Regions from separate parts of the Tepidibacillus infernus genome, predicted to be linked through region 1. Evidence: riboswitches for the same ligand, from Rfam matches in the RefSeq annotation. Region 1 holds a riboswitch; the other holds the start of a gene.
What was found. A riboswitch is a leader RNA that binds a small molecule or an ion and turns the genes downstream of it on or off. The one in region 1 is predicted to bind cyclic di-GMP.
Positions count from the first base shown of each region.

Region 2: linked by a shared signal. The riboswitch ahead of TEPIDINF_RS00090 (hypothetical protein) and the one ahead of TEPIDINF_RS06540 (RHS repeat-associated core domain-containing protein) in region 1 are both predicted to bind cyclic di-GMP.

Region 1 covers NZ_JBLWFI010000001.1:1,288,426-1,291,827, reverse strand. Annotated here, with positions in the region: gene TEPIDINF_RS06550 (M24 family metallopeptidase) at 1-1,064, shown strand, start outside; gene TEPIDINF_RS06545 (alpha/beta-type small acid-soluble spore protein) at 1,154-1,387, shown strand; cyclic di-GMP riboswitch class I at 1,796-1,885, shown strand; gene TEPIDINF_RS06540 (RHS repeat-associated core domain-containing protein) at 1,994-3,402, shown strand, end outside.
Region 2 covers NZ_JBLWFI010000001.1:2,402-5,803, reverse strand. Annotated here, with positions in the region: gene queG (tRNA epoxyqueuosine(34) reductase QueG) at 1-9, opposite strand, end outside; gene TEPIDINF_RS00100 (ribonuclease H family protein) at 114-695, opposite strand; gene TEPIDINF_RS00095 (HU family DNA-binding protein) at 1,316-1,585, opposite strand; gene TEPIDINF_RS00090 (hypothetical protein) at 1,610-1,999, opposite strand; cyclic di-GMP riboswitch class I at 2,077-2,162, opposite strand; tRNA gene TEPIDINF_RS00085 (tRNA-Leu) at 2,388-2,473, opposite strand; tRNA gene TEPIDINF_RS00080 (tRNA-Arg) at 2,486-2,562, opposite strand; tRNA gene TEPIDINF_RS00075 (tRNA-Leu) at 2,626-2,714, opposite strand; tRNA gene TEPIDINF_RS00070 (tRNA-Cys) at 2,734-2,807, opposite strand; tRNA gene TEPIDINF_RS00065 (tRNA-Gly) at 2,884-2,958, opposite strand; tRNA gene TEPIDINF_RS00060 (tRNA-Gln) at 2,977-3,051, opposite strand; tRNA gene TEPIDINF_RS00055 (tRNA-His) at 3,057-3,132, opposite strand; tRNA gene TEPIDINF_RS00050 (tRNA-Trp) at 3,144-3,217, opposite strand; tRNA gene TEPIDINF_RS00045 (tRNA-Tyr) at 3,224-3,307, opposite strand; tRNA gene TEPIDINF_RS00040 (tRNA-Thr) at 3,356-3,402, opposite strand, start outside.

The DNA.
Region 1 (3,402 bases):
ACCAATGGATGGATAAAAATGATCTAAGTGTGGCGCTTATCTCTTCACCCACAAATGTTTATTATTTAACTGGTTTTTACTCAAATCCTCATGAACGTTTTATGGGTTTATTTCTTATTTCTGGACAGGAGCCTATCTTAATTACACCTGAGTTAGATAAAGAGGAAGCAAAAAGAAAAACTTCATTAAACAACATATTTGGCTATGCAGATCATGAAGGACCAGACCAATTGATTAAAAAATATATACTGTTCAAACAAGACCAACCATTTGGACTTGAGGAAGGATATGTTTCGTTTAAAAAAGCTCTTTGGTTAAAGGAAATTCTCCAGTTTCAACAATCCGTTGATATTGAAAAAGGCTTAATGGGTCTAAGAATAACGAAAGATGAATTGGAATTAAATAGTTTAAAAGAAGCAGCTTATTGGGCTGATAAAGCAATAAAATTTGGAATCGAGGCGATTCAGGTAGGCAAAAGCGAATTAGAGATTATTGCAGAAATCGAATATCGTTTAAAAAAAGAAGGCATTGAAAAAATGTCATTTGATACGATGGTGTTAACTGGCGAAAAATCTGCCTTGCCTCATGGAAAGCCAGGCCAAGAAAGAATTAAGAATGGGGATTTTGTTTTATTTGATTTAGGAGTCGTTTTTAATGGATATTGTTCCGATATCTCTAGAACTGTTGCCGTTGGCCAAATTTCAGAAAAACAAAAAGAAATGTATCACATTGTCAAACAAGCCCAGCAATTGGCAATAGATGTGGTAAAACCTGATCTCGCTATTAAAGAAGTGGATTTAGCCGCTAGAAGAAAAATTACGGAGATGGGTTTTGGCCCTTATTTCGTACACCGGATTGGCCATGGGTTAGGTTTAGATATTCATGAACTCCCTTCGATGCATGAGAAGAATGAAGAATTGTTAAAGGAAGGAATGGTTTTTACCATCGAGCCAGGAATCTATGTGGCAGAACTAGGTGGAGTCAGGATTGAAGATGACATCTATGTCACAAAAGAAGAGCCCCTGGTACTAACCTCATTTACTAAAGAGCTTATTCAATTGTAGTGTTGTACAAAAATTACCAACAAAATCGATGAATGGATATCCCTCTTTCTACAAATATTAAGCATACACCAACAAGGAGGTGATATCAGATGGCAAAAGGACAAGAACGTTCTAGCAACTGGTTAGTAGTACCTCAAGCTGCACAAGCATTAGATCAAATGAAATTCGAAATTGCCCAAGAACTTGGTATCCAAATTCCTGCAGACGGATACATGGGCTATATCGCTTCTCGTGACAATGGTGCAATTGGTGGTAACATTACTCGTCGTTTAGTTCAAATGGCAGAACAACAACTTTCAGGCCAAACAGGAATGACTCGCTAATTCACTTACAACTAAATCATTGGTATAGTTAAAGACAGTGGAGTCATCCACTGTCTTTCCTTGAAAGATAATAAAGTATAACTTTCTTCTACTTGTCATTTAGGGGTTTGTATATTCCATAAGCTGCGACATAGCGTGACTAGCAGCTTTATGTGTAGCACGACTTGTACACTTTGTGTGCCTTCAGAAGTGCCCTTCTCTCCTTAATCTTTATTCATAGAAGGGTACGGATGACGGAGCGCGATGGAATATACAAACCTTTTCTTATTATGCTAATGTTGGATTAATACTCTATATAACCATGGTCCTACTTATTAGGAAAATAATAGTAAAAAGGTCATGAAAATGTGTAAAAATATTGTGCGAAAGGTAACAATGTTTTACTATATATAACAAAAAGATGGAAAATTTTGATAAGGGCAAATTCGTCGAAAGGCGGAGACGCAAAGCCACAGGTCTAAAGAAGGTATTTCCTACCATGACGGCTGGGTTGCCGTACATTTTCAACAAGAAATATAAGATCATATATAATGTATAGCCCCCTTTCGTCTTAAAAAGATCGGAAGGTCTTTTTATTGCCTTTTTTAAAGAGGAGGAGAGGGAAGAATGAGAAAAAGACATAAAACTTTTTCTGCAATGACTTATTTTCTAATTATTACGTTAATTAGCGGATTAATTATGCCCGGTTTTTTATCAAAAGCCAGTGCATCTTCTTATGATGGTTATGATTGGTTAGAAGAATGGCTTCCCCAACCAGGAAAAAGAACAGATCAAAATCCCTTTATGCCTCAAAGTCAAGTCATGAACCAAACATTACAAAGCAATATTCAAAATCCTTTATCTCAACTGCCCAGTCTTCAAGGGCAATACAACCTTGAACAATCTCCTTTCAATCCTGTGATAGAAGATCCCGTACAGCTTCCAACTGGTAATTTAAAGATTGAAGAAGAAGACCTCTTTTTAAATATTTATGCAAATCCGTTGTCTATTCAAAGAACTTACAACTTAAAAGATAAAGATAAATTGTTCCCTTTTGGTTATGGCTGGAGATTTTCTTATGATTACTATATTCAAATGTTTGCTGATTTTAATATTTCCGAGTTCAAGCCTGATGGAAGTAACGTTAACTATACCTATCAAAAAAATGATCCAAACGGTTTAGTGGATAGTTACGACGGTGATCCGCTGATATATTATCCTCTTGATCAAGGAACATATTCCAGCACAAGTAGATCTGATTTAGAAAGAATTTCTAAAGATGAATACCAAATTACAAAACCTGATGGTTATATCTATACCTTCAAAGGTTATAAGGCTCCATGGCGAGAAAACGCAGATCCTATTCAGGGAAAATTAATTGCAATCAAGGATCGTAATGGCAATACACTTCAATTTAATTATGATCAACAAGGTCATTTAATCCAAATTAAATCATCAGACGGAAGAGCAGTTTCCTTAACTTATAACAACGATTTAGTTCAGAGTATAACTGATCCACTAGGTCAAGTCACTTTCTATGAATATGAAGGTAAACGTCTAAACAAAGTAAAAAAACCAGATGGCATTTCAATCCAATATACATATGATCAGGATAATCGATTATTAACTATAACATATCCAAAAACAGGGAAAGAAAGTTTTACTTATCAAAATGATCGGGTTGTTCGTTATGATCAAGAAGGAGACTTAGTTTATGAATATCAGTATCAAGATACTGCTAAAAAGGTCGTTCGTATTGATGCTTTAGGTAATCGTACAGCTTTTGTATTTAATGATAAAAAGCAAATCATTCAAAAAACGAATCCTTTGGGGGAGACTTATTCTTATACTTATGATGATCAGAATCGCTTAACAAAGATTGAGTCCTCTTTAGGAACAACAGATATGCAATACGATGAATTAGGGAGATTAGTCTATAAATCTGACGAATATGGTCGAAGTTTCTCCTATCAATACAACTCATTTGATCAGATTACTCATATTGTGGATGAAACTGGACGTGAATGGCTTAGAGA
Region 2 (3,402 bases), 1.3 Mb from region 1:
CTCATTCATTACAACCACTCAATTCTATATATTAGAATTAATCTGAATAAGATCGGCTTTTATTATAACCTAAGCAGCATATTGGATTAAAGTCTGTAAATCTTGGTTATTTTTCATTTGATCTCTTGATATAGATATTGAAACCTTTCATCTTTATCTGCTAATTTTTGGATAGTATCAACCAAGAGTTCGTAATTTTGATAGGAAAGCGTAATTGTCTTCTTTTTATCTATTTTTTCAGATTTAGGACTTTTGGAGGATGGAATAGCTGCAACCGCAATCTGATCGGCCATTTCATTCCACTTATTCCCTGAATGTCCCTTTACTTTTTCCCATTCAACTACCCTCTCTTCTACCAATGGTAAAAGTCGTTTCCATAGATCCTGGTTTTCTACAGGTTTTCCTTGTGAAGTGATCCAGCCTTTTTTTATCCAAGATTTTAACCAATTTTGTTGAAAGGCATTGATTAGATAGGCTGAATCGGAGTATATTTTGACTTTACTCCCTTTTGGGGTATTTTTTAACGCCTCAATGGCAGCAGTTAATTCCATCCGGTTATTTGTTGTAGAGATTTCTCCGCCAGAAAACTGTCTACCATCCAAAAAAACAGCTCCCCATCCTCCTGGTTGGCCACCAGCTGCTTGATTGTTCGCACATGCACCATCTGTATAAACCTCGTATTTTTCGATGTTCATTTTTTCCTCCTATATACGTCATATTTCTAACTTTATTTTTTAAGTTTCCCTCTTTTTTCGCTTTAGTTCTACAAAAATCCTCTTAAACGATAAAATCCAAATGTGTAAATTAGCCCACAAAAGTGAAGACTACCTTCGAAGCGTAATCCGAGTACTTTTGTGGGGCCCCATTAAAATAATGAAAAGAAAGTTATATTTTTTTATCTTTTTAAAAAAAACGCGACCCTTCGTCCTTAAGGAACGAAAAACCGCGTTAGTCCTAGCGATACTTATGTAACTTGATTAAGTCGACAAAGTTCTACATTTGTAACGACAAAATATAATATACCATGTCTTTTGTCCTAGGGCAACCTTTTCATAATAAAAAATTCACAAAAAATTAATAACTTCTTCATTTTAATTATTTCTCTTTAATGTTTTCATTTAATCACCAATTTCTTTCCTATAGTTACTATAGCAAACATAATTTAACCATTGATTAAATCGCTGTTAATTTGTAAAATAAGAACAGACCAATTTAAACAATGAATTGGTTGGGAGTTATTGCCCTGTTTTTCATTTGAAAAATAGGGTCTTTTTTTTGCCTTAAAAAATAGATAGGGGAAAACCCCTATCTATTTTTATACACGCTCTTTTAATGCTTTGCCTGGTTTAAAAGCTGGCACGTTTCTTTCTTTTATTTGAATCGTTTTGCCAGTTTGAGGATTCCTTCCTTTGCGAGCACTACGCTTACGGGTTTCGAATGTTCCAAAACCAATAAGTTGAACTTTTTCACCTTTTGATAATGATTCACTAATTGCCTCAACAAGTTCCTTATAGACTGCATCTACATCTTTCACTTTGATTCCTGTGTTCTTAGCAATTTTTTGAACTAACTCTGTTTTGTTCATTTGATTTACCTCCGCTTTTTTAAATTATAAAATACATTTTTTTAAACTGTCTGTAATAAGATCATTTAAGTACTTTCTTGCCTCATCCTCGCGTTTAAAAACCACCTCCTTAAATGGAAGTTGGTTTAAGGAAATTAAGGTTTGCATTCGTATATAGTTGCGAAAATCTACAAGGTAAGCTAACCCAACCAATCCATGACTTTTTATTTGATGAATCAATTGAAAAATGATCTTTTTATCATCAGGTAAAATATATCGAATCAAGCGAATGTCAACTAAAAAAACAAAAGGTTTCCCCTGAAGTAAAAGTAAATTCTTCTCAATAAGTTCTAGGAGTATCATTACACTGTCTTCTCTTCGATAACTCCATTCAATTCTATTCTCTGAAGGATAAGCGATAATGGGATGTTCCAACCTTAACAACCCCCCTACTTTACTTAAAAACATTTTAAACAAAAAAATCCCCCGAAATAGAGGATCATTCTTCAAATTTCGGCAACTGGCTGGCATAGTGTAAAACACCTTAGCCCCTTTAGCTTTGCGGCCCTATTTTTCAATAGGTGTGCCATTATCTTTTTTCCTTTCAATTCGACATTTATTACCAAATTCCTTCTAATCTCGCTAAAATTTTTAATCGGTCTCCCTTTTTCGAGTATATTATTTACAAATCGGTGGAGGCGTTGAAATATATACTATACCCGTTAAAACAAAAAAGCCAATACTCTGAATTACCCAAAGCATTGGCTTGAAGTTTATTAATTATGTATGGCTCACTCTAAGAGTACAACAATCCTTTTTGATATGGTGCCGGTGAAGGGACTCGAACCCCCACTCCTTTAGGGAACGCGATTTTGAGTCGCGCGCGTCTGCCAATTCCGCCACACCGGCATATTGTATCAATGGCGTGCCCTGAGAGATTCGAACTCCCGACCTTCTGATTCGTAGTCAGACACTCTATCCAGCTGAGCTAAGGGCACAAATATATATTCAATATTTATCCAACAAGGATGATTATTTGAAGTCGTATTAGAAAATTAATGTGGTGCCGAGGACCGGACTTGAACCGGTACGATAGTCACCTACCGCAGGATTTTAAGTCCTGTGCGTCTGCCAATTCCGCCACCCCGGCATATTTAATTTATTATTTATGGAGGCGGCAACCGGATTCGAACCGGTGGTAAAGGTTTTGCAGACCTCTGCCTTACCACTTGGCTATGCCGCCAAAATGCAGCACCCTACAGACACAACAATTTACTTCAATCAATGAAGTTAACTCGTTGTCTTACTCAGAATTAATATGGAGCGGACGACGAGATTCGAACTCGCGACCCTCGCCTTGGCAAGGCGATGCTCTACCACTGAGCCACGTCCGCCAATCCAATAATAAAAAATGGCTGGGCTGGCAGGATTCGAACCTGCGAATGACGGAGTCAAAGTCCGTTGCCTTACCGCTTGGCTACAGCCCATTAAATGGGGCGACCAGTGGGAATCGAACCCACGGATGCCGGAGCCACAATCCGGTGCGTTAACCACTTCGCCATGGCCGCCACAAATACAATGGCAGGGGTGGCAGGAATCGAACCCACACTAACGGTTTTGGAGACCGCTGTTCTACCGTTAAACTACACCCCTTTAGGATGGTGGAGGGGGTAGGATTCGAACCTACGAAGCTTCCGCAACGGATTTACAGTCCGCCCCATTTGGCCACTTTGGTACCCCTCCAAATATAAAAAATTATATTCACTTCAACGTAGTCACACTCAATATAGATGGTGCCGGCGAGAGGACTTGAACCCCCAACCTACTGATTACAAGTC